2 regions of the Paenibacillus sp. P46E genome follow, and region 1 is predicted to be linked to the other one. Evidence: riboswitches for the same ligand, from Rfam matches in the RefSeq annotation. Region 1 holds a riboswitch; the other holds the start of a gene.

What was found. Region 1 has a riboswitch for cyclic di-GMP ahead of A3849_RS02185 (fibronectin type III domain-containing protein). Riboswitches for the same ligand answer to the same signal wherever they lie in the genome.
Region 2: it holds a riboswitch for cyclic di-GMP, as region 1 does, so the genes downstream of both, A3849_RS01375 (transglutaminase-like domain-containing protein) here and A3849_RS02185 (fibronectin type III domain-containing protein) in region 1, are expected to answer to the same signal.

What each region holds. Positions count from the first base shown of each region.
Region 1 is NZ_LVYZ01000002.1:173,137-191,038, reverse strand. Features, by position in the region: gene A3849_RS02200 (MTH1187 family thiamine-binding protein) at 197-505, shown strand; gene A3849_RS02195 (sugar phosphate isomerase/epimerase family protein) at 543-1,319, shown strand; tRNA gene A3849_RS02190 (tRNA-Thr) at 1,451-1,522, shown strand; cyclic di-GMP riboswitch class I at 1,919-2,021, shown strand; gene A3849_RS02185 (fibronectin type III domain-containing protein) at 2,100-6,206, shown strand; gene A3849_RS02180 (fibronectin type III domain-containing protein) at 6,235-9,615, shown strand; gene A3849_RS02175 (hypothetical protein) at 9,643-10,596, shown strand; gene A3849_RS02170 (hypothetical protein) at 10,613-11,491, shown strand; gene A3849_RS02165 (RHS repeat-associated core domain-containing protein) at 11,532-17,902, shown strand, end outside.
Region 2 is NZ_LVYZ01000002.1:221-10,187, reverse strand. Features, by position in the region: gene A3849_RS01405 (NCS2 family permease) at 1-207, shown strand, start outside; gene A3849_RS01400 (phospholipid carrier-dependent glycosyltransferase) at 377-2,371, shown strand; gene A3849_RS01395 (glycosyltransferase family 39 protein) at 2,368-6,192, shown strand; gene A3849_RS01390 (glycosyltransferase family 2 protein) at 6,397-7,386, shown strand; gene A3849_RS01385 (GtrA family protein) at 7,376-7,780, shown strand; gene A3849_RS01380 (class D sortase) at 7,854-8,507, shown strand; cyclic di-GMP riboswitch class I at 8,631-8,712, shown strand; cyclic di-GMP riboswitch class I at 8,787-8,868, shown strand; gene A3849_RS01375 (transglutaminase-like domain-containing protein) at 8,882-9,691, shown strand.

The sequences.
Region 1 (17,902 bases):
ACAGCCCATCCACAGATAACGCAGTATTCGTCCACAGTTCATCCACAGGTAATCCACAACTTGTGTGTAAATTTTGGCGATTCCAGTTCATAAATTGTCCCCATATTAGGGGTGATTTGTGGGGGGAGGCGGGAGTTGCTACAATAGAGGGGACTGGAGACTTATATAACGAAGCTTATATAGGAGGGATTTCAGAATGGCGATTGGTGAAGTAACCGTAATACCGATTGGTACAGGCAGTACCAGTCTCAGCAGCTACGTGGCGGATATGCAGCGCGTGCTGGAGACAGTGGAAGGTATAACTTACGAACTGACATCCATGGGCACAATCATCGAGGGACCGCTGGCGCGGATTCTGGCGGCCGTTGAAGCGTTGCACGAGTCCCCTTTTACTGCCGGAGCGCAGAGGGTGTCCACCTCGCTCAAGATTGATGACCGGCGCGACAAGCCCTCCACAAGCCGCAGCAAGCTGGAATCGGTGGAGCGCAAGCTACAGGCGGAATAGTTCTGAATAATTACAGCACACAAGGAGCGTGTCCTCTATGGCGGCAATGAATCAGCAGGTCGGGATACAGATGTATACACTGCGGGATATGGCCGAAAAGGATTTTCTGGGTACACTGCGCAATGTGGCGGAGATCGGATACAAGTCGGTGGAATTTGCCGGTTATTTCGGCGTATCGGCTGCCGAACTGCGCAGAACGCTGGATGAGCTGGGGCTGGCGGCTCCTTCGGCACATGTCGGACTGGATTTCAGCAGCCTGGAGAAGATGCAATCGGCGTTATCCAGAGAGATTGAATATGCCCGGGAGGTGGGGCTGGAATATATCATTACGCCTTCAGCGCCGCTTCCGCAGCATCCGGCACTGGACGATGTGCTTGCACTGGTGCCTTTCTTTGAAAAGGCTTCTGAACTTGTGCGGGCGGCGGGACTGAAGTACGGCTATCATAACCATGACTTTGAGTTCAAGCAGGTCAACGGGCAGGCTGTGATCGACATCTGGTTGGAGCGGATTCCGGCTGAGCATATGTTGGCTGAGTTTGATTTGGGTTGGGTGCATGTAGGCGGTGCCATACCGGCAGAATATGTATCCCGTTACGCCGGGCGCGTTCCGCTGGTCCACATCAAGGATTTTGGTGCGGGCCATGAAGAAGCCGATCTTGGAAAGGGCCAGGTGGACTTCGAGAGTGTCTTCAAAGCTGCGGATGACGCTGGTATCCGGCACTATATTGTGGAGCAGGAAGTCTTTGCTTCCTCCTCTCTGGAGAGTGCAAGGCTGGCACTGGATTACTTCCGCAGACGGGGAATGCTGGGATAACTTTGAGGGACTCGATTCCCCTCCGCAGCGCGGCCCTGCAGAAATCACGGGCCCAGCATTGTGAAAGAATGGGTTGCGTTTTTCCCCAGAGGGGGTATAATGTATTTTGTTTGACAGAAAAAAAGCTTTAAGCTGGTGTAGCTCAGGGGTAGAGCAACGCACTCGTAATGCGTAGGCCGGGGGTTCAATTCCCTTCACCAGCATCCTTAACAACTCAATCATGGCGCGGCTTTCCGATGTATCGGGGGGCTGCGTTTTTTTATTGGGAAGGTTGAACTTCTAACCATCTTCTTCCTTATGGACAAGATGGGCAACTGATATCGGACAAAACGCGCATCGTTTCATGGTTTTCTCCGAGACTCCTGAAATAATTCCGCGAGAATTAAAAGGGTAAGGCTATTGTTATATTCCAGAGCTATTCTGAAATTATGTAGAGTATGTTTTATACATCATTTAACTTAAATTGCAATTAAATAATATAATTGGGAATATTCACAATATCGACAATATCTACTTTATTGATTATAGGGTATCATTTCCAAGCGGAGAATTGATTGTATTTGAAGTTGTGTATTGTTAATTCCGTAGAAAGACCATTAGAACTACAAAGGCAAACCTGTACGAAAGTCTGGGACGCAAAGCCACGGGCCTTATCTCTTCACATCCCGCAGATGTTGGAGGATTGGCAGCCGGGCCGCTTTTTCAAGTGGTCTTTTTGCGTGTTTTTTTTAGGTATACGTGCCTATTTAAGTTTTTCAGCTGACATGATGGAGGATAACTATGCAAAGAAAATCTATGGTTATGTTTGTGTGCTTTCTAATGCTGTATTCATTGTTTGCTCCAAGTATGGGGCAAGCCCTTGGGGAATCTGCGGCGGGAGGTGACGTGATTAATGTTAGCTTTCAGCCGTCATCTGCGCAGCCAGTGCCCGGTTACCTGCCCGATAACGGAGAGGTTATGAGCAGCCGTAACGGATATGTATACGGCTGGAATACGGATCACACAGATGCGACAGCGACCAGCAGCACTTATGGAGATCCGGGTGTGGATAATCTTATTCAATTCCATTCTGGCGGTGAATGGGGATTTCAGCTGGAGAGCGGGAGCTACGAGGTAAGCGTTACGGTGGGAGATTCGGTCTATAAGAGTACGAATTCACTGAACGTGGAAGGATTCCTTTTTTTAGATGGAATGGAGCTGGATGCAGGGCAGCATGCAACGGTGAAGAAAACGGTTGTCGTGACAGATGGGAAATTGACCTTAAGTCAAGGATCAGGAGCAGATTCCGGGACAGTGATCAACTGCTTGAGTATTACTCCAGTCCGGCCGAAGGAAAAAGCGCTGACCAAACCAAAGATAGCGACACCATACATAGCGAATAAAGTACAGGGAGATAAAGTGATTATCTCCGGAAAAATGATGAACGAACATAATACCCCGGCTTATTTGCAGGTGGACGGTTTGGACGAAGAAATCTCCCGTTATATGTCGGTTAAATCCGATAAAGTCAATCAACTGATGGATATGCTGAAGCAGACAGCCATACCGGCACCTAGAAACGATATTGAGGGCATTCAGCAGGTTATCGCAGGTAGTTCAACACCATTGACTATTGTTAAATCGGGGCAGCTAAATTTGGACTACGGTGCAACGTTTGGAAGTCCTGAGAAGCCTGTCGTTCTGATTATTGACGGCATCAATACCAACCGGAGCTTAGACCTTCAAGTCTACGGAACGCTGATCGTGAACTCGGACCTCAATGCGAATGCCGCTCTGCGGATTCATGTGAATTCTTCTCCGGGCGATAACGAGGTTCTGGGAAATCTATGGATCAACGGAACGGTGCACTTGAATCAGGATTCGCAGGTAGAGGTATCCAGACAATTATTTGTAAAGAGACTGACCTACAACAGCGGGAAATTAAGTGTGAAGGCCAATGAACTTATTGTTATGAATCAATTGGATATTAATACCGAAGTTCAAATGGATATCGCTCAGGAAGCGGCAATCGGGGAGATCATCTCCAACAATCAGACGGCTAATATCAACATCGCCCGCGGCGATCTTTTTGTCAGAGACAATATCAGCGTCAATAATCACCTGCAGATTCAGACGGGCGGAGTGTTTGCCGTAGGCGGCAACATGACAGCCAACCGGATGCCCATAATAATCACCGGCAATGAAGACAGCGGAGCTACGCTGTTGAAATACTCCTTATATGGCTTAAAAGCAGAGTATTACAGCAATGCTGATTTCTCCGGGAATCAAATTATCCGCATGGATGACAATGTGAATATGGGCACAAACCCGCTAAGGTCAATCTCCGGTTTTGAAGACAATGAATTCTCAGTCCGATGGACAGGACAAGTGGAGCCCAGATATTCCGGCACCTATCAATTTGAGATCAATGCGCAAGGCAGTGCCCGTGTATGGGTTAATCATCAGCTGCTTGCTGATACGGAGCAAGGAAAGCTGTCCGGGACAATACAACTGGAGGCAGGCATGCCATATGACCTGCAAGTAGAATATATGAATGCAAAAGGGAATCCGCAAGCGGTGCTCTTCTGGAAAAGTGAGCAGCAAGCTAGAGAGATTGTCCCCCGCTATCAGCTTGAGCCTTTTGGCTCAGCGGATATTTCAGCCAGTTCGACCGAAACGGAGCTTGCACTTGCATGGCTTCCTGTCTTTAACGCCGACGGGTACGAGCTGGAGTTCGATTCTAAGATCACTGTAATTAACCCTAGTGAGAGATATATATACGATAACTTGGAGCCGGGCACCATGCATAGTTACCGGATTCGTGCCATCAGCGGTGATATGAAGGGGCCATGGTCCCCGCTGGTTGACTACTGGACACTTCCGGAGGTTCCCAAGGATATTACTTTGGAATCAACCAGCGATGCTATTACCTTAAAATGGAGCAAGGTGACTGGCGCGGCAAGCTATGAAGTGGAAGTTAATAACTCCATTGTGAATGTCGGGGATGTAACTGCTTATGCAGAAAAGAATCTGAACCCTAATATGCAGAAAACCTTCCGGGTGCGCGCACGCAACAGCAGCGGTCCGGGGCAATGGAGCAGCCTGCTGGTCAAGTCTACGGTTATCGATACGCCTAAGCATTTAAAAGGAACCTCTTCCGCCGATTCCATTCGTCTCCAGTGGGATGCGGTCTCCGGTGCAGAGTCATACAATCTTGAGGCAGACGGGCAGCTCTTTGAGAATATTTCGAACCTGTATTTCTTTCACACACAGCTTCAAAGCAACAGCAGCCATGAATACCGGATTCAGGCCATAAGCAAAGACGGTATCAGCAAGTGGAGCGATAAGATCAATGTTATTACGCTCCCAGGGATTCCAAAGGGACTAAGCGGTGAAGTGTCCAGCAGTGAAATTACACTCACCTGGGAACCTGTACCGGGCGCAGCCGGTTATGAGCTTGAAGTGGACGGGGTACCAGTCGATACAGGGACCGGCACAAGCTATGTCCACACTCATCTGCCGTTGAACTCTGAACATGCCTACCGGGTACGGGCAAGAAATACGGCGGTCAGCGGGGAGTGGTCCGAACTTATCGTGATGACGACCCGCCCGGGTGTCCCGGGGAATATTTTGACAACCGTGACCAGTACAAGCATTGAATTAACCTGGGATCGAGTGACTGGAGCCCTAGGATATGATCTGGAAGTGGACGGCAGAGTAATCTCTACAGGAATGCAAACGACGTATTTACATGAGAACCTCAAACCATTCTCAGAGCATACCTACAGAATACGGGCCAGAAATTCCGGCGGTGTGGGAGCATGGAGCAGCCTATTAACCAGACAAACTACACTGGAAAAGCCAATGGAGCTGAAAGCAGTCTCCCGTGCGACATCCATCGGGCTTTCCTGGGCTAAGGTGAACGGAGCAACCGGCTACGATGTGTTTGTTGATGGAAGCATCATAACGAATGTTGCCCAGAATTCATATGAACATTTGGATCTGGAACCCTATTCCTGGCATGTGTACCGGGTTAGAGCCAAGTTCGGCACCGTGCCCGGAGAATGGAGTGAACCTGTTACTCAATCCACACTTCTGGGAGTTCCAGGGAATATAAAGATTCAAGCCGCCAGCACCAAAATTGATTTATCCTGGGACCCGGTAACCGGAGCAACCGCTTATGAGGTGGAAGTGGATGGAGAACTGAGGGACAGCGGTTCAAGTACAATGTATGAACATAAAGGTCTGCTGCCTAATACAGAGCATAAATATCGTGTTCGCGCCAAGAATGATCTCGTTGTCAGTGCATGGAGCGACTGGTCTGTTCTGGTGACGGGGGTGACCCCGCCGGCCATGCCGACTGATCTGCTGGCTGAAGCGACCACAACTGCCATTAAGTTATCCTGGTCAGCTGCAGGTGATGCCGCCAGCTACGATCTGGAAATCGACGGAGTCGTAATCAGCGGGATCAACACTACGACATACACTCACGACAAGCTGACTCCAAACACAATGCACACATACAGGGTCCGTTCGAGCAATCTAGGGGGGAAGAGTGAATATACCGGAATGGTAAAAAAAATTACTACCCCTGAGTTAACGATCAACGTTGAAAAGGACACCCAATTTAACTTTGTGATGGTCATTCCGCAGAAAGCTGGTGTAACGGAGAGAAGCGCAATTGTAACCTACAACGCAGCTGAGCTGGAAGTCCTGGACCTCTGTGCCCTCACCTCCAAAGTGGAGCTGACTGAGGGAATGATCGAAGGGACGAATGTTACGGTGGTCAGCTTTGTACCCGGTAAGATTGTCTACAAAATCAGTGGTGCAGATCAGACCACGATGAACATTGTACGCATGATGGCCAAAACAAAAAATTATTCAAAAATAACATACACCATTAATTAAACCGCTGTTTAGGCCGGGAGGATATCGAATGAAGACAGGACTGCGCAGAGTAATAATCTTATTTCTTGCGTTGCTGGTACTGATCCAAGGCAATTTATTTACGCCTATGCTTGGCGGTACGGCGTACGCGCTTCAGGAGAGGAAAGCGGACATCGTATTTGTTATTGATACGACAGGTTCGATGGGATCCGTAATCGATAATGTCAAGCAAAATATTAATACTTTCGTCGATGTTCTTAGCAGTAATAACATTAGTGCCAGATTAGGACTGGTTACCTTTAAGGATATATATGAAGATGGACTGGACTCTACGAGTAACTACGGTTGGTTCGCAGACCCCAACGCTTTTAAGAATGCGCTGGGGGGAGTGAGTGTTGGGGGCGGAGGAGACAGTCCTGAATCGGCGGTTGACGGTTTGGAAGAGGCTAGAAGAATGACTTATCAGCAGCTTTCCAAAAAATTCATTATCCTGGTGACAGATGTGGATTACAAGGAAGGAACACACTACGATACACCAGGCGATGCGATTTCAATGAGTATGGAGATTAACAAGCTTAAAACAGACAACATCGTCACTTCGGTTGTATCTGACAGTAGCTATCAAGGGGCATATATTCCGCTGTACACTTCCAACAATGGAGTGTTCAGCAATATTTCCACTGCCTTTTCCTCTAATCTGTATGAGCTGACAAATATGATCAATGCCAACGCGGCACCGGCCATGTCGGTTGTTGCTCCGGTGCAGAACCAGATTTTTGGCGCCGCAGGCTCTTCGTTGATTCCGAAGATCTCAGTGTCCGACGCTAACGGCTATACGCTTACCGGGAAGTATTACCTTGACACGGAGGGGACTCCCAGGGATACACAGAGTGTCACTAATACGATAAGCGGCCAGATTATGACGTTCAGCAGCCTATCGTTCTCGGGATTATCGCAGGGCATGCATACAATAACCTTTGAGCTGACAGACCATTGGGCCAATCCGATTACACAGACGGTCAATTTCCAGGTTGACCAAACACCCCCGAATTTCGTCAGCAAAAATATTTCTTCAACAGAAACAACAATCACGGCAACTGAAAGTGCTGCGGATAGCACTTCAGGACTTGACCCTGCGCCCTACAGGATAACCATTGGTTCACTGGGCAGCGGGTGGACGGCGAACTCGTCTTATACGAGTACAGCTCTGCTGCCCAATACGGCATATAACGTAAAGCTGGAGGCCAGAGACAAGATTGGCAATATTGCCGCCTTCGAACAGCTCCAGTATACCAAAGCACAGGTCCCCGTTTTGACAGTGCAGCAATCAACGGAGACAACACTCAAAGCTGGAATTACAGATCAAAATCCGGGAGGCACTAAATATGTGCTCCGTCTGGGCTCGCAGTATATCAATGCTGATGGAACACTCGGGAGTGCACCGGTCTGGATTACTCCTGGGAGCAAAACCGTTCTTATCAAAGGCTTAACACCCGGCAGCAGCTATGCACTGTCGGGTAAGGCGCAGAATAATCAAGGGGTCGAAACAGCATTTAGCGCTAACATTACAGGAACAGCTCTGGCGGCTCCGCCGGCCTCGCTTACGGCTGAACTGCATCAGCAATCTATCAAGATTTCCTGGCCCAAGGTTCCAGGCGCGCTCCGTTACGATATTGAGGCTGACGGAGCTGTGATCAACAACGGCTTGTCAACAACTTACGAGCATACCGGCTTGTCACCGGTTACTCAGCACAGTTATAGAGTGAGAATTATCAATGCTGGCGGAACGGGGAACTGGGGAACTGCGTTTACCCGGCAAACTCTGCCCAACCCGCCTGAAAGCCCTGACGAGCTGGCAGCTACATCCACCCAGACGGAAATTTCGTTGAACTGGAATCTCACAGCAAGGGCTACCTACTATGAGGTTGAGCTGGACGGCAGCGTTAAAAATGTGGGTAATGTTAATGCCTTCACCTTCATGGGACTACAGCCTCTCACCGAATATAAATTCCGGGTTAGAGCGGGAAATACAGGCGGGACAAGCGACTGGAGCAGTGTGTTTACCAAAAAGACATTGCCAGTTCCGCCGCAGACTCCGACACGGATGAATGCCAGCCCTGCTATTCATTCCGTTTCCGTGAGCTGGGACAGTATGGACGGGGCAACCGGATATGAAATTGAAGTGGATGGCCTGATTGTGGAGAATGGCGACAAGGTCAAGTATACACATGAAGGCCTGGACGCCTTAAGCGGACATACCTACAGGGTGAGAGCCAAGAATATTGGCGGGAAAAGCCCGTGGAGCGCCCCCGTTGACGTCACAACACTTCCCGAAAAGCCAAGCGTTCCTTCCAATATCATTACCACATCAACGGATTCGCAAATTAATGCAGTATGGTATCTGGTACCGCACACAGACAATTACGAGATTGAAATGGATGGAAGCAAAGTTGTGAGTGTAACAAGTAATTCCTTTGTACACGATCAGCTGACGTCGGATTCCAAGCATGTCTACCGCATCCGCGCCAGAAATATCAGCGGTTACAGTGAGTGGTCCAAACCAGTCACAATGTCTACCATGCCTAAAGGAACAAGCGCCATGTCCCTGACCAACGTTGTAGCAGTGGTTACGAACAAATCAATCATGCTCTCCTGGGATACAGTGGCTCCGGACGCCCGCTATGATATTGAAGTCGACGGTGTCATCCAGGATAACGGGAAAGACACGATTTTTCAGCATTCGGGTCTTGCTGCGAATGAATTCCATACGTATAAAATCAGGCTGAAGGACTCCAAGGGGGTTGCGGATTGGGTCGCTGTGATTTCTCTGTCCACCCTACCGGATTTGCCGAATACGCCTTCCAAAGTACAGGCGAATGCCAAAGACACATCGATAGAGCTTCACTGGGATAAAGTGGAGGGGGCAACGGATTATGAGCTTGAAATCGATGGCGTCTCTGTGGATACCGGTGAACAAACTACGTACATCCATGGCAGTTTGCCATCCGGCACTGTGCATACCTACCGTGTGAGAGCCAAGAACCTTACCGGTGTTACCGTTTGGAGTCCGTCTATCCAACAGAGCACAACCAATCCGGATTATACCGTGCAGCTGGAGAATGATAAAATCTTGGATTTATCGCTGATTGCCTCTAATGTGCAGGACTTCAGCGAATTGACCTTCGTTATCACGTACGATCCCGATCAGCTGGAGGTCTATGATTTATTCGACTTCACCCCTAAAAAGGATCTGATCACCTCAGGCACCATTGAAGGTTCTAATCTGAATGTTGCCTACTCTCCGGGTAAAATTACGTTTAAGGTGAACCAGAATGTGGTTCCGGGAACGTCGTGGTCTGGAGAGGTGACGACCATCCTGCTAAGAGGCAAGATTAATGGTACAGCAACGATCAAAGTAAAGGCAGAATAGAGAATTACTCTTTAGGAGGCACCAAACGTGGCACGAAAACTACCTAGCAGGCTCATAGCGGTCTTTGTCGGCATAGCCCTCTTGACGGAAATAGCGGTCAACTTTATACCTCATCCTAAATTCGAGATGACCCTGACAGCGGATGACCGGGAAACGGCTGCGGAGATATCTAATACAACAGGGGTCCCGGTCAATAAAATTCTCAAGCTTAGGAAGACAGGCCTGGACTGGAATGAGGTCACGAATTCCCTGGAAAAGGTATCTTCAAGCAAGCTGAAGGAACAAATGCAGAGGCGGAGCAGTCTGATGGCTGAGTCCGGCTTGGATGCGGAATTCATACAGCAGCTGGAGACAGAAGGATTTACAGACGATCAAATCACGGAAGCCAGAATGCTTGTTGAACGGGTAATGTTCCAGCTGGACGAAATGGTCAGCGGTAATGAAGCAGTATCTCTCAAGCCGTCTGCCGCGCCTGTCCGGCCGGGGGAGGATAATCAGGCAGGGGAGGATAAGAAGCAGGAGCAGCGTGCGGCCTATCAGAATCTTCAACAGCTATTTGAAGAGAAGAAGGCGGTCGCCTTTATGCTGGAATTGAAGGATGACTTCGGTTCCTATCAGGCTGTCTTGAATGAATACCTGCTTGATATCCAGCTTAACCTCGATCTGCAGGAATACCGCAAGGATAAAGACAAGTATGAGCAAACAAGAGAATTGAAGAAGATAGAGCTTGGCAATAAGGAATGGATTACCTTGGACAAGCTAGAACAGGATATGCTCGACAAGCTGCAAAATAACTTGGTTAAGAATAAGGATACCGGAAGTGTTGCCGCCGGGAAAACTGCCTTAGCTGCACCAAATGATAAACAGGAAGCCGCTGTACTACCTGATGTTCCCGTTCCCGGAGCGGAAAGTGTGAAGCCGGTGAATCCGGCGGAGCACCTACGCCAGGAAATGGAGTCTATTGATCCCAACCATCGCTAATGGAGGAACTATACCAATGAAGCAAAGAAGTAAACGCACGAAAATCATTATCTTCACTCTTATTTGTGTATTTGTGCTGCAGACTGCTGTTTTCGCCTATGACAAAGTGATTCAGCAGCCGAATGAAGAGCGTAAGTTACAGTCTCAGGCTGATACAGTGAATCCACAACAGCTGAGCAAATCCGTCAGTGTGGCTGCGACTGCGGTTAATCAGGAGAGCGAAGATAAAGGTGCCTCGGAAACAGCCGCGCCGGATACGGGGAATCAGAACTATAACCAGTTCATTGCCGGACTCCGTGTGCAAAAGGTTTATAAGGAAGAGCTGGATCGTCTGATTTCTCTGGGTTATTCTCTGCAGAATGTAGAAATTACGTATGACTACTTATACCAGAATTATGGACTGAAAAGTGATTTGGAGAATCTGCTCAAGCAGAAAAAATCAGGTGCCGGCTGGGAGGAGATTTTCAAGGATTATCAAAAGAAGCACGAGCCTTTTCAGCCGCGGTCTTTTGATATGAAGGATCTGGATGCCCTGATGAGTTCCAGTGAGCTGCAATCCGATGACATTATGATCGCCGACCGGATTTCTTTTGTGTCAGGAAAGAGTGTAGACGAGATTGTGTCAAAACGGCTTGCCGCCGCAAGCTGGAGCAACGTCTGCGTTGAGCTGAATATCCTGCAGAACCCGGAGCAGCTTCCCCGGATTCAGGTGACAGCCGAACAGCTTGAGAAGTATGTACAGCCAGGTAAATTTGATGAGGCAGAGGTGACCAGAGCCTTTGTCATGGCGCAGAAGGTCAACCAGTCACCGGAGACTGTCATTGAGAGAATGAAGGCGGGCTTGTCAGATGAGGCCATTCTGGCTGAGTTTTATGTTCTGAAATACAAACAATAGCAATCTATTATCCAGTTTAATTCTGCCGGGGGTGCAGTTTTTGAAAATATTCATTCGTATATTCTTATTCTTTTCTTTAATTTTCTTAGTATTTCTTCCTTCAGCACATGCTGAAACTTTGCAGGAACGGCTAAATAATCTGGTAGGCCCCAAGCAGCAGTATGATACGATGCTGTCCCCGGCCTATCTGAGAACCAACAGGACCGAGGAAGAGATCAGTCCGCAGAGCGGTTCACTATCGATTGTACAGACGGATTATGTGCTGCCGGGCCGGAATGGCCTGGATCTGGAATTAAAACGGATCTATAAGAATCAGACCGCCAACGTTCAAGAGATGAAGGTGAAATACGTTGATGGAGCCTGGGTAGATTACGTGTACTCTGATGCCACAACCTCTTCCTTCGATGAAGACCGTTACAATCTTGGCATCGGGATGAGATTCTCTTTTCCTGAGATGGAAATCCGTAAAAACAGTGACGGCACCAGCTATAAATTTCTGCATACGGACAGCGGGGATATTTATACCCTTGCAGAATTTAGAGAGAACGGAGTGCCAGTCTACTATCCTGAGGGCCAGACGATTAAAGACGTTGTGGTCAAGGAATCCGCTGAATTTAAGAACAGCCAGGCTGACGGAGTCTCCAAATATGTCATGTCGGATAAAGCGGGGAAGAAGACTTATTTTGCCGAGGACGGCAGAATTCTTGGCATTGTCGACCGCTACGGTAACACCATTCAGTTTGAATATTCAACTTTAAGCTATACGACGGATGGTCAGGCCATTACAAAACGGCTGATCTCAAAAATCATTGATACCGTAGGGCGGGTCGTGACTCTTGATTATGTAGAGGACCATTCGCTGACCGTAGGGCCGATTACAGCGGACAGCTACGGGGCTGATGATTATTATCAGGCATCGCAAAATCCCAATAGTACCGATTCGGGGGATTTGAAGAACAAATTCCAGGTCGTGGTTCATTTACCGGGTAACCAGTCCATTATCTATGACAAGTCTGCCGTACTCGTCTCGGCTTCCAAGCATGTCATACGGACCCGCCTGCAGCGTGTGTTCGGTACCGATCAAAAAATAAAATATCATCTGTGGTATGAACAGCCGGATCTTGGGTTTACTTACAATAACGGTACGAAATATTCCGTATATAACCGCTACGAGAATCTTGTTCAGATCAGTGAGGCTGCTACCAATCATGTGTACAGGTATGTTTATAATACCTACACCAAACGGCTGAATGAAGGCAGTATGCAAATCAGAAAGATTTTTGAACAGCAGGATTTGGTAAAGAAGGGGTATAATGCGGCTGCCGCTAATTTTCTGGACAAGTTCACCGCAGAAGTGAAGTCAAAGCTAACCTACACCTATACTAATGAGGCGGACGGGTTCGGGACAACCGGCTACAAAGCAAACGATGACAGCTATTTAAAAGATACGTACCGCTACTATACCAAGATCACCGATTCCGGAGGCAGTACAACTACATATACATATAACGGCAAGCAGGACCTGATGGCAACGGAAAAGTTCGGAAAAGACCATCGGCAGGTAATTACTAATGAGCGCGATGAAATGAAACTGGTGAAGAAGGAAGTAACGGAGGATTACGCGGTTGTTGACGGCAAATCCACTGGCGATCCGCTGAGAAAAATTAAAAACTTCCATTATGACGAGTATGGTAATTTGCTTAACTATGTCGGACCGGAGGCAGCGCGGGACAGTCTGGGAAATCCGTTGAATGATGAGCATATGGTGGTGTATTCCTATGACTACAGCAAATTTCAGGCACTGACGAAAAAAACCTGGAAACAGGATGCGGACACAACCAGTCAAATCAATTATACGGTAGACGACAAGGGCAATGTGACCAAGGAAATGAAATCGAATAGCGATCCGAATCATCCTTGGGAAATTACAGAGCATACCTATGACAGCTACGGCAATCTTATTAAGACTACGGTGCACAGTGATAAGGATGTCGTTACTTATTACGAATACGGGCGTGATGCCAACGGCACGGATACTCAAGGCGCTTATCTGACCAAGGAATATCAGTACTGGAACGGCAAAGAAAATGCCAAAACGTACGCTTATGATATGAATACGGGGAATCTGGTCTTTGAGACCGATCCTAAGGGCATTAAGACCTCCTATCAATATGACGCACTTTACCGCGTGACCCGAAAGACACTCGGCAATGACCGAGCGATGGAATACCGGTATGAGGACAATCCGTATGCCAACTTTAGAATACAATTTACGGACCTGAACAATAACAGCTTCCTGTATGAATACGATATTGAAGGGACGCTGGTTAAGAGCAGCATACTCAATCAGGGAGCCTGGCACACGCTTTCCGCCATGGAATATGATGCCTTCGAGAATCTGACCAAAGAAACGGATTCCAACGGAAACAGCACCCGCTATGAGTACGACAGCAGCCAGCGCCTAATCAAGAAAACAGCTTACGAAAGCGATAAGGTAGCGAAGGGAACTACGACGCTCAGCTACCGGTTAAATGCGGATAGCCGTACAACCGTATTGTCCATTACAGATGAAGCGGGGTATACACAGAATTATTATTATGACATTTTGGAACAGCTGATTAAGCAGGAGGTTACTCCTGACAAGAGCACTTATTATACAAGTTTATATACTTACGACTATGTGGGCAATCAAATGAGCGCGACTGACGGAAGGAACAATACTACTCATTTCGAGTACGATCATCTGGACAGGAATACACGGGTAACGGACCCGCTCGGCAATCAGACGACAACCACGTACAATGCTGATGATCAAATCATGATGCAGAAGGAACCGGGGGGCAAAATTACCGAGTATACCTATGATGAACTTGGAAGGAATACGCTCAAAAAACTATATGAGGAGGGTTCCACGGATTATTATTACTCCACAACGTCGTATGATGCTGTAGGCAATGTTATTAAGAATACGGAAGGTAAGTTTACAGGGGGAGTAAACCGCGATTCCTCAAGGGTTACCTACGCCTATGACAATATCGGACAGCTGACAGATGAATACCCGGCTATTGATGATTCACAGTCAGGGCATATTCATTATGAATATGATGCCAATGGAAACCAGACCAAGGCTATTGAATACGGCGAAAATGACGGCAGCCTGCTGCGGACCAGTACAACCGAATATGATTTTGACAATAGGGTCACTCGGGAGACCACCTCGCTTAAGGAGATTGCGGGTAATGGTGCAACTGTGGTCCACGGAACTACCGAAGAGAAGATGACCTATGATTACGAAGGGAATATGCTCTCACAGCAGCAATTTGACGGGCAAAGCTATAATACGACTACCTATACCTATGATTACCGCAACCAGATGGTTACGAAGGTAGCGCCGTTTAATGGACAGGCTGTGCAGAGAACATCCTATCAGTATGATAAGGTCGGTAACCGGACTGCCGAGACAACCCTGATTCAGGGGGTAGAATCAACCACTACCTTTACCTTTGACGGAATGGGCCGGACGGTTGAGCAGATTGATCCGCTGGGGGATATAACCCGGTATGCTTATGATGCCGAGGATAACCTGATGAAGACCGTTGATCCCCGTTATTTCAGTAAGTCTATGGAGATTGCACCGGGCACAGAGAATGAATATGATGCGCTGAACCGTCTGGTGAAGACAAGCTCCTTCGATGGTAAAAACCGGGAGGTTATCGGTTATACAGAGTATGCGGATAACAGCGAGCTGGTAAGCAAAGATGTGGACGGTGAAGGCTATAATGCCGGGCACCCGGAATTATCCGTCGGCATAATCTACCAGTATGATGTGCTGGACAACCCGGTAGCTGTAATATCAGCTCAAACGGCACAGTTGAACAGCGGAAACGGCACGAAGCTGTTCACGAAGCAGATGAGCTACGATGGTTCAGGCCATGTGCTTGCGGAGACGGATGCTCTGGGCAGAACTACTACTTATGATTATGATCTACGAGGCAACCTGAAGCAGACCCGTTATGCCGATGGTACGCATGAGACTTATGAGTATGATCTTGCCGGGGATATGTATACAATCATGACTGACAAGGCAGGGCGAACCACTAAGGTATATAATACGGTATTCGGTACGCCTTATCTAAAAGAGTATCCGGACGGAACCACCGAAACGTTCCGCTATTCCGGTAAGGGCGAGCTGCTGGAGGAGCAGGATCAGTTGGGCAATTCCAACTACTACACCTATGATGCAGCCGGAAATGTGACAGAAACGAAAGAATACATCCGCTCTGATGCGGGCAAGGATTATTACAGACTTACCAGCACTGCCTTTAATGAGGCCGGACAGCCGATCAGCGAAGAGACCTTCCTGTATTGCGCCGAAAAAAGCAGCGGAAAAGAAATCAGCCGGACAAGTGCTGGCGACCGTATTGAGAATGTTTATGACAAAGCCGGACAGCTGATTAAGGTTAGCGGACCGCTTGACCGGGAGATGAAGCGGGAGTATGACCTTGCCGGAAATCTGATTACCGAGCAGAACAAGGTGAGCGCAGACAGCAATGAGGTGACCCGGTTTGAGTACGATGACCGGATGCGGCTTGTCAAAAAGTCATTACTGATAAAGACGGGGGACATCAGTTCAAGCTATTATGCCGGAGCTAAATTTGATTCTGTCTATCCGGAGCGGCTGCTCTCGTCAACCCTGCTCCAATATAACAAAGCGGATAAGCTGGTCAGTGAGACGGATGCGAACGGTCATATAACGCTCTATGAATATGACTATGATATGAATCAGGTCAAGAAGACGGATCCAGCCGGCGGGACTACCCTGTATAAGTATGATCTTGCAGGGAACATGTCAGCGGAGACAGACCCGCTCGGAAGTACCTACCGGTATGATTATGATGAGCTGAACCGTATCATCCGCAAGAGTGCGCCGGCCGCCGGTGGCGGCACCGCCACAACCCGGTACGTGTATGATGCTATGGGCAACCTGACCCGGGAGATTGCCCCTAACCAGTACCTGGAAGATAAAGACCAGCCTGCGTTGCTGTCCGCTCTTCCGGCCACCGTCTATACGTATGATAATATGAATCGTCAGACGGCGGTCATATCTCCGGACGGAAGCGGGGTTAACTACACAGGTTACGATGCGAAAGGCCGGGTAATTAAGGCAACGGACGGTCTTCAATACAAAGGCAGCCTGGCTGCATCCAAAGGCACGGTCTACAGCTATGACGGCCTGGACCAGCTGGTAAAGGAGACCGACGCAATAGGGAACAGCACAACGTATGAATATAACGTCCTTGGCCAGGTTACCAAGCAGACGGATGCAAGAGGCAACCCGACTACGTATGCTTACCAGGCGGACGGAACCTTGAGCAAGGCAGTGTTTGCTGACAGCAGCAGCATACAGTATACCTACGATAAGCTGGGAAGAAAGATCTCCCAGACAGATCAGCTGGGCCGGGCAACTCTGTTCAGCTATAACGCATTTGGTAAAGAAACGTCAATCAAAGATGTATACGGAAATACCGTCGAATACAAATATGATTTGAAAGGCAATCTTGTCTCTGAGAAGGATAAGCGCGGAAGTATCACACTACTGAAATACGACGCTGCGGACAGGCTGGTTGAAAAGAGAGCCCCAATTGAGCTTGATTCCAGTAAGAACAATATTTACTCCGTAGAGACATACAGCTATGATGCTGCGGGCAATCTGGTCAAGAAAAAACTCGTTAGCTCAAAGGACAGCTCATATTATCTGGAAAATACGTATACGTATTACGACAATAATATGCTCATGACTGCAGCGGATAACAGCGGATTCTACTCGAAGAGCGAATACGATAAGAATGGCAATCTGCTGAAAGTGGTTAAATTGCGGGATTCCTCGGGCGATGACATTGTAAAGTATGAATACGACCTTCAGAATCGTGTAGTTAAGCAAATTCGTCTGTTGGATGAGCAGGATATCGATACTTCAGCCGATCTCCCGAATCTGGCCAATCTGAAAGATCCGGAGTATCCGGGTAAAATCGATCAGATCACCGGATATGTCTATGATGTTATGGGAAATAAGGTGAAAGAGATCCAGCCGGGCGCATATGGCTATCTTGCCGAAGATCAGGTGAACCGGAATCTCTTTACGGTAACCTACACCTATGACCTGTTAAGCCGTGTAGACAAAATTATCAGTAAATACAATGGTAAAGATGTGTACAAGCAGTTCAGCTATGATGAGGTCAGTAACCGGACGGCCGTCCGGGATGAACAGAACAATATCACCCAGTATGTCTATGATGCGTTGAACCGTCTTGTAAGTACGACGGATGCAGCCGGGAATGTATTCTCTGTTGAATATGATCTAGGCGGCAATAAGACGGCTGATATCAACAGCAAGGGTGATAAGATGACGTA
Region 2 (9,967 bases), 180 kb from region 1:
CTGGCGATTCCAGCCTTCCTGACCTTCGTAATTATGCCTTTCACTTACAATATCGCGAACGGGATCTCCTTCGGAATTGTTACGTACGTTATTCTGGCCTGTGTAGCCAACCTGGCCGGTAAAAAGAAATACGACATCCACTGGATGATGTGGGTGCTTGCTGTTCTGATCGTTCTGCGTTACCTTCTGATCGGCAGCCAGGGCTAAGTCTATTATGTAGCTTATATAAATCAGAACATGCAGGTTTCTGTTTCAGCGGTCCCTTCTATTGAAGAAGGGGCCGTTTTCTCTTATTGGGGGGTAACTTCAGGACAACCTCTGATATGGTCTTTTCTTGAGCTGGCATTTCGATTATATTGTTGAAGAGGTGATCCTATTGTCAGGCTTTTTCCAAAAAACATTCCGGTCCTGCAAAGACAATCCGTGGCCGCTCGTACTGTTTCTACTGGGTGCCATTGTTAGGTCAGTTTATCTCGGCTCTATTCCTTCAGGACTTAATCAGGATGAGGCATCCATCGGTTATGATGCTTATGCGATCCTTCATTATGGGATTGACCGCAACGGTGTCCACCTTCCCGTTCACCTCATCGCCTGGGGCAGCGGACAGAACGCACTGTATGCTTATTTATCCATGCCTTTCATTTGGCTCTTTGGACTGACACCGCTGTCGGTAAGGGCGCTTAGTTTGGTGATGGGTCTTTTTGGCATGATTTTTTTCTATTTATGTATGAAGAGACTTTTTCCATCCAGGGCTGCAGGCATTTTCGCCATGTTCTTTATCGCCATCAACCCCTGGCATATTATGATGTCCAGATGGGCGCTTGAATCGAATTTGTTCCCTACATTGATCCTGATTGCCGTCTATTGTCTGCTAAGATCATTTCAGAATCCTAAGTGGACTTACGTCTTCACCGTCATCCTGGCAATCTCGTTGTATGCATACGGTACAGCCTACTTTTTTGTACCGGTATTTGCTATCTGTGCGGCATTTCTTCTATTGTATAGTAGAGCTTTGAAATTCCGGACGTTAGGCTGGAACGGTATTCTGTTTGTGCTCCTTGCTGTGCCTATACTATTATTTATAGTAATTAATCATTATGGGCTTCAAGAGATTGGAATGAAGCTCTTCACGATTCCCAAATTAACGATGCCCCGGGTGGAGCAGATTTCCTCTGTATTCAGCGGACAGCTCCTGCAGACGGCATCCGGTAACTTTAGTTCATTTCTCCGGCTTATGCGCAGCGGGAGTGACGGGCTGCCCTGGAATTCCATATCTCCATACGGTTATGCTTATCCGATTGCGCTGCCCTTTGCTCTGCTTGGGCTTTTCATCCTGATGTATGAGTTCTACCAGCGCGGACGCGAAGGGCTTGGGAATATCGTCGTGCTGCTCTGGCTGGGCATTGCCGTTCTGATGGCCCTGATCACAGATGTGAACATCAACCGGATTAATATTATTTTCTACCCGCTGATTATGCTGGTTACTGCAGCAGCATTCTGGCTCTATCAGAAACTTAAGCCTGCCGGTATAGTAGCGGTTTTGGCATTTGCTGTAATGTTCGGCTTTTTTACAAACGCTTATTTTCGTGAGTTCCCCAAGAACATCGGTCCAGCCTTTTATGACTCATTGGGGGAGGCTATCCAGTATGCTTCAGAAGCAACCAGCGGTAATGTCTATGTCACGGATAAGGTCAATATGCCCTATATCTTTGTGCTCTTTTATGAGAAGATCAATCCGCATGATTTTCTGGATTCCGTCAAATACATCAATCCCGGAGATGCGTTTCAGAGGGTCGCTTCATTTGGCCGGTACAAATTTGGCGCTCCGGACGCGCAGCCGGGGCAGAAGGCGTATGTCTATGGGGAAGATGAGCCTGTGCCCGCTGTGAATGGAGGTTACACAATTACCCGTTTCACGAATTACAGCGTGCTTATTTATAACCATACGGAAGGTATGAATGCTGCTGATGTAGAAGGAGTGCAGGCAGAGGTTCCAAATGGAGGATTTGAAGAGGGGGCCGCAAGCTGGAACTTTTCAGCGGGGACAGGTGTTGCTCACAATAATCCTTACTCGGGAGCAAGCCATGCTTACCTGGATATAGGTTCTGACAAAGACATCCTGCAGACCTTTACTGCCAACAAGACAGGTATCTACAAGCTTGCCGCCATGGTAAGCGCCGGAGGTTCCGGTGGAAGGATCGGCATTCGGGTGGATGGCGCTGTACGTGCGGAAACAGAACTGACTGCAGGGGATGAATATCACTCTGTTGTACTTCCGGATGCTTCCCTTAAGCAAGGTGAGCAGGCGGAGATTTACATAACCGGCGGGAACGGCTGGATTAACATTGACGAGGTGAGGTTGGAACGATGATCAAGAGTACACGCGCGGCCGCAATGATGCTTTTAATGCTGTTATTGTTCATTCTCCCTGTAACAAGCATTCATGCAGCAGGCAATTTATTGCAGAATCCGGGCTTCGAGGATGGAGAAGAGGGGGCTCCTTCGGGCTGGACCAAGGATATGTGGATCGCGGGGGACAACTCCGGGCTGCTCTCAGTGCAGTCTGAGGATGTCCATTCCGGTAACAAGGCAGCAGTTATTGAGAATCTGGAGCCCAATCACCTCAAATGGGTACAGACGATTGCTGTATCGGCTAACAGCTACTATAAGATCTCCGGTTATGTCAAAATCGTCAGCACCGCAGGCGAGGGCCTTGGTGCGAACATTTTTCCGGTAGGCATCGGAGGCGGTTACCCCGCTACCAAGGATACGGCTGGAGATTGGCAGTATCTTGAGTTCTACGGCCAAACAGGTCCCGGGCAAAAAGAGCTGGGCATCGGTGCGGCCCTGGGCGGCTATGCCAGTCTGATCCAAGGCAAGGCTTACTTTGATGATCTGTCAGTAGAACAGGTAGATGCCGCTCCTGGAGGAGCCAGTGTCATCTCGCTTGACAGCGGAGCGGCGGCAGCCCAGAATGGAAGCGGCAAAGCTGCTGAGACACCGCACAAAGTATCGCCTGCCAAGCTTCTTTTACTGTCGGCGGTATTTAGCGTCTTTTTCGCTTTCTTCTATAACAGGGCATTCCGCAGTGACCGGCTTCTGAAGCAGCCGGATGTTATCTATACCAGATGGCTCTATGTTGTCTTTGGCGCAGCATTGATCCTGCGGATCTGGATCGGATTAACCGCACAAGGATACCAAAATGACATGAATACCTTTATCGCCTGGGGTCAGCGTCTTGTGGACCTGGGGCCAGGCAAGTTCTATGAAAAAGGATATTTCGCCGATTATCCTCCTGGATATCTGTACATATTGTATGTGCTTAGCCTCATTCGCGGGCTGTTCGGATTTGCACATGGCTCCGGAGGAGAAAATCTGCTCTTTAAGCTGCCGGCAATCGTTTCCGACTTGATACTGGGCTGGCTGATCTATCGCGCAGGCCGCAAGAAGCTTGGTTCTGGTGTGTCTATCGGTCTGATGCTGCTGTTCCTGTTCAATCCGGCTGTACTGATGGATTCTGCTGCGTGGGGGCAAGCGGACTCATTCTTTTTAGTGTTCCTGCTGCTCAGTATTCTGTGTGCCTCGGAACAAGGATTTGTGCGTTCGGCTATCTTTTTTGCTCTGGCCACGCTGATTAAACCACAGGCACTAATATTCACGCCTGTTCTGCTATTTGCTTTCTATCATCACCGTGCGTGGAAGCAGCTGGCGGTCGGTGCCCTTTACGGTCTTGGCATCTTTGCCGTACTGGCCGCTCCATTCTTCTGGAATAATGGCGGACTCGGAGGACTTATCGACCTTTATAAGGGAACCTTATCCTCCTATCCTTATTCCACGGTGAACGCCTTTAATCTATATGCGCTGACCGATCCCATGTGGGCTTCGATTGATTCCATGTGGCTTGGGATTACCTACCGTGCCTGGGGGTTCATTTTCATCCTGGTGGCCGTTGCCCTTGCAGCGTATTACTCTTTCCTAAAAGACCGCAAAGACCTGTCGAAGTCCTTCTTCATCGGTATGGTTCTGATCATAGTCGTGTTCGTGTTCGGTACCAAAATGCATGAACGTTACATGTACCCGGCTTTAATCCTTTGTTTATTCACCTATATCGAGAGCCGGGACCGGCGGTTCCTGACCCTGTTCCTCGGCTTTACTTTGACACAGTATCTTAATGTAGGGTATACATTGGCCCATCTGAATGCCGGCAATAACCCGCCTTCAGACGGAATTGTGCTGGTGACAGCAATTGCCAATATCGCTTTAGCGTTATATATGCTGTACGTAGGTTATTCCGTATATGTCCGTAAAAATATCAAGGAGCTCGCATCACCCGCCACTCCATCAGAGAAGTATGATGCCGATATCGAACTTGCTGAGGGAATCCGTCCGCTGGCGAAGAGCGTTAGAGCCGGCAGGTTTAAGCTGCAGCGTAAAGACTGGATCTGGATGCTGGGCATTACCGCTGTATATGCGGCGCTGGCCTTGTTTCATCTGGGCTCTACCAAAGCCCCGGAAACCCTGTGGGAACCGGCAGCCAGCGGCGAGAGCTTTTATGTAGACCTTGGCCAGAGCAGGCAGCTGGAACGTGTGAATATATTCGGCGGTGTCGGAACCGGCAAATTCAAGCTGGAGTTCAGCGAATCGCCGGATGTCTGGAACAGCCCGCTGGATGTCAACGAAGATGTCGGTAATGTATTCATTTGGAAAAGCCAGCCTTTGAACGTAGCGGCAAGATATGTGAAACTGACCGTCACATCGCCAGGCTTCACTTTGAATGAGATGGCCTTTTATGAACAAGGAGGAGGCAAAACACCGCTTCCGGTAGCAAGCGTTACACCTGATGGTGCTGCTGCCAAGAGAGGCCAGCCGTCCAACCTGTTTGACGAACAATCGATTATTCCGGAAAACTCCGGATTCATGAACAGCACCTACTTTGATGAAATCTATCATGCCCGTACGGCCTATGAGTATGCCCATGGTATTGTTCCTTATGAGAATACCCACCCGCCACTTGGCAAGCTGCTGATCTCGGTCGGGATGGAACTGTTCGGCGTCAATCCGTTTGGCTGGCGGATCATCGGTACCCTTTTTGGGATCGCAATGCTGCCGCTGATCTATATAATGGCCCTGAGGCTCTTCAAAAAGAGTCTCTACGCCGCACTTGCCGCCGGACTGTTCGCACTCGATTTCATGCACTTCACCCAGACGCGCATCTCAACGATCGATGTCTACGGCGTATTCTTCATTATGTTGATGTTCTATTTCATGCAGCGGTATTTCACAATGAACTTCTATCGTGTACCGCTGCGCCAGACGCTGGTCCCGCTATTCTGGTCGGGTCTGTTCTTCGGAATCGGCGTTGCCTCCAAATGGATCGTAATCTATGGAGGAGCCGGACTCGCTATTATGCTGGCGCTTGGCTTGTTTGAACGCTATAGAGAATATAAAGCGGCGGGGCGCTTGCTGTCTGAGGGTAGAGTAGGGGACCAGGAGTTGAAAGCCGCCTGCCACACTGCTGTTGGGTCATTCTGGAAGAATACTATCATTACCCTGCTTAGCTGTCTGTTGTTCTTTGTAATTATTCCTGGCATCATCTATAGCCTGTCCTTTATCCCTGTACTGTCCGTCTCGGCGGATGGCTACACCTTCAAAGGCCTGATCCAAGCTCAGAAGAATATGTATGATTACCACAGCCAGCTTGTTGCCACCCATCCGTTCGCTTCTTCCTGGTGGGAGTGGCCATTCATGAAGCGGCCGGTATGGTTCTTCAGTGGGGGAGAAGGCCTGCCCGAAGGCCAGGTCAGCAGTATTGTCACGATGGGGAATCCGCTGATCTGGTGGACCGGAGTCTTTGCTATGCTGGCTGCGGTCTGGTTTACAGTGAAGCGCAAGGACAAGAACCTGTACATGATCTGGATCGGGTTCTTCTCGCAGTATGTACCGTGGATGCTGGTGCCGCGTGAGACATTCCTTTACCACTATTTTGCGATGGTTCCGTTCATGATTCTTGCCATTGTATATATCATGAAGCTGTTCGACAGCAAATACCCCGAAGCCCGCTACATGCGTTATGCCTATGTGGCCGGTGCCGCATTGCTCTTTGTATTGTTTTATCCCGTACTGTCTGGTATGCAGGTCAGTAAAGAGTATGTGGACGTTATGCTGCGCTGGTTCCCTTCCTGGGTATTCTAGTGGTCTAGCAATGTGTGTGAAGCAGCTTTATATCTTTTGATTAATATAGTAAATAACTAGGCATATGCTTCTATGGGCGGTGTTGTATGGAGCCGATCTGGAAGCATATGCTGACAAAACCTAGGTTTATGCTTCCGAAGCAAGTTTTGAACGAAGCGATTCGGATGGATGCATGGGCTCACAAAACTTTTAGGAGGAACAAAGGTGAAAGCCAGATATAGTGTAATTGTCCCCATGTTCAATGAGGAGGAAGTCATTCAGCATACGTATGAGCGTCTCAAAAAGGTAATGGACGGTTGCGGCGATTCCTACGAGCTGGTCTTCGTCAACGACGGAAGCCGGGACCGTACAGCCGAGATTATGCGCGGAGTCAGCCGTCAAGATGAGCATGTCAAGCTGATCGATTTCTCACGCAACTTTGGCCATCAGGTAGCGATCACGGCGGGGATGGATTATGCTGAAGGCGAGGCGGTCGTGGTTATTGATGCGGACCTCCAGGATCCGCCAGAGGTTATTTTGCAGATGATCGCGAAGTGGAAAGAGGGCTATGATGTTGTTTATGCCAAGCGGCTCAAACGCCACGGAGAGACTTTTTTCAAAAAAGCAACTGCGAAGATCTTCTATCGTTTGCTGAGCAGCATGACAAGTGTGGATATTCCTACAGATACAGGGGATTTTCGTTTGATTGACCGTAAAGTATGCGATGTGCTGCGCGGTCTGAAGGAGAAGAACCGTTATGTGCGAGGGCTGGTAAGCTGGGTGGGCTTCCGGCAGACCATGGTGGAATACGTCCGTGAAGAGCGTTTTGCCGGCGAAACCAAATACCCCCTGAAGAAAATGATCCGGTTTGCGCTCGACGGCATCACCTCCTTTTCCCATAAACCGCTGAAAATCGCCTCATATGTTGGCTTTTTTCTTTCCTTCTCCAGCTTCCTTTATTTATTCTTTGTTTTATTCCAAAGGGTTTTCACTTCTTGGACCGTCCCGGGCTGGGCTTCTATCGTTGGCGTCAACCTGCTGTTTAACGGTATTGTGCTCATGCTGCTTGGTGTAATTGGCGAATATATCGGGCGGATTTATGATGAGTCCAAGGATAGACCGCTGTATATCGTGCGCGAGACTAAGGGCTATGGTGACATAGATAGGGATGTAGAGCGCGCGGACATGCGGAAGGAAAGCGATTATGTTAAATAAAAAAATGAATGCAGGCTTTGTCCAGTTTTTGAAATTCAATGCCGTAGGCCTGCTGAATACATTGATTGATTTCGCTGTATTTACCCTGTTGCATTCGCTTGGTATGGTAAATACACCGGCACAGATTATTTCATACAGCACCGGTACAGCCAACAGTTTTATATGGAATAAAAAAGTGACTTTTAAGGACCACAACCGCGGGAGTCAGAACGGCTTTGACCGGATGCAACTGGTTAGGTTTATTGTACTTAACCTCGTGGTGCTGGGCATTTCGGTGCTGCTTATGCATTTGCTGACAGACCGCTTCGGTCTTCAGGTGCTGATTGCCAAAGTGCTGGTTACCGGTGTAACCGTGATTATCAATTTTTTCGGAAGCCGGAAATGGGTATTTTGAAAAGTCTACTTCAAATGTGGGGACAGTCCTTTCTGCCAGGGGCTGCACAAACTAACTTACGGAGGTGATGTTCATGCGCAAGTTCTCTTATCTTATTATTCTTGCCGGGATTCTGATTATGCTGTACCCCAAAGCTAACGAGTGGTACAACGATTGGCAGCAGCAGAAGCTGCTGGAAGAAGCTGAACAGGCATTTAGTGAAAGTGCGCCTTCAACGTCTCCGCCGTCCGATCTGAGCAAGCAGTACGCCGAAGTCACCCAGCTTCTTGCAGAGGAATCCTCTGGGGATCAGGCGGAGGCGACGGAACCCCCATCCCCTGAAATCCGGTTGGGTGGGAAGATCACAGGCATCATCCAGATCGATAAAATCAATCTGAAGCTCCCTATCCTGGAGGGCGCCACCAAAGCCAATATGAAACATGCTGCCGCTCATATGCAAGAGACTGCTGCAATTGGGCAGGTTGGTAATGCTGCGATTGCAGCACACAGATCAAGAACGGCCGGCCGGCTTTTTAACAGATTGAATGAAGTTGCGATCGGCGATAGCATATCCGTACAGACAAGTGGGCATGATTACCGCTATGTAGTATACGATATCTCGATTGTTGAACCTACGGATGTTTCCGTCTTGAATGGCCGGGGTGATGACAAAATACTCACACTAATTACTTGTGATCCATTGGTTAATCCAACCCATCGGCTGATTATCCACGCTAAGTTGTCCTAATTTCGACAAGCAGGGGCTCGAAAATCCGGTATTGTAAAAATTTTATCAATAAATAATGGGAATCTAGTGATTTAGATCTTGTATATAGAGATGAATATGGTAGTATATAACTATAAAAGCTAAGCACGATAACGGCAAACCTATCGAAAGGTAGGGACGCAAAGCTAAAGGGCCTTCCCTCAATGGATGGCAGCCAGCTACCGAATGAAGAGGCTTTTTTTGTTTAGTCTTAATATGAATCTAGTAGATCACTTTTAGAAGTGAGAACAGATAAAGCTTATACGATAACGGCAAACCTATCGAAAGGTAGGGACGCAAAGCTAAAGGGCCTTCCCTCAATGGATGGCAGCCAGCTACCGAAAGGGGTTTTATCCATGAAAAAGATCTATCTTATGTTATTGACACTGTTTGTAGTCGTCACTTCCGTCCAAGTAGGCTCGGCAGAAGCTGCCAGCACGGAAACAGGCTGGTTAAATACATCACAGCTGAACCAAGGTGTAATCGCAGTATCTTATGACGTACCGAAGGACAAACGTATTAAGCTGATGATCACCAAGGACAATAACAGCTACACTTACAATCTATATGCATCGAAGCCAACTGAAACTTTTCCATTGCAGCAAGGTAATGGCTCTTACAAGGTTTCGGTTTTGGAGAACACTACCGGCAACAAATACAAAGTTGTTTCTTCAGAAACAGTAGATCTGAGCCTGGACAATGCTAACGCCGTATATTTGAGCTCTGTACAGAATGTGAAGTGGAGTTCTTCCGATAAATCAGTTCTCAAAGCCGCCCAGTTGACAGAGGGCTTGACCACCGACGAACAAAAGGTGAAAGCAATCTACGACTTCATCGTTTCCAATGTGAAATATGACTATACTCTGGCCTCTACGGTTACGACAGATTATATTCCGAACAATGATAATACACTCATCACCAAAAAAGGTATTTGCTACGATTATGCCTCATTGTTCGCAACCATGCTTCGCAGTCAAGGTATACCTGCTAAGCTGGTAATGGGGAACACGAGCTATGTGACTTCCTACCACGCTTGGAATGAAGTTTTGATTAACGGCAAGTGGGTAACTATTGATACTACAGTCGATGCTGGACTGGGCAAGAGTAACCAGGCTACAGGATTGATTAAAGTAGCAAGCAAATACTCAGCAGCTAAGTTCTACTAATATAAGTAGAAGTGACATGAATATAAGCTCGACTTGAAGATAACTCACTTAAAAATTAAGTGGGTTATCTTTCTTTTTTAAAAGGGTTGCTTTTTCATATGACAATAGGGTATTATAAGTAAGCGTTGTTGGAGCACTGCTAAGCAAATGCGAATGACTAAATAAGTAATTCAAAAAAAAGCTTGCATTACTCGGCCAAACGTGATATATTATAAGAGTTGCTGGTGACGAGATAATCGGCGCCGACGACGAGCTTGATCTTTGAAAACTGAACAA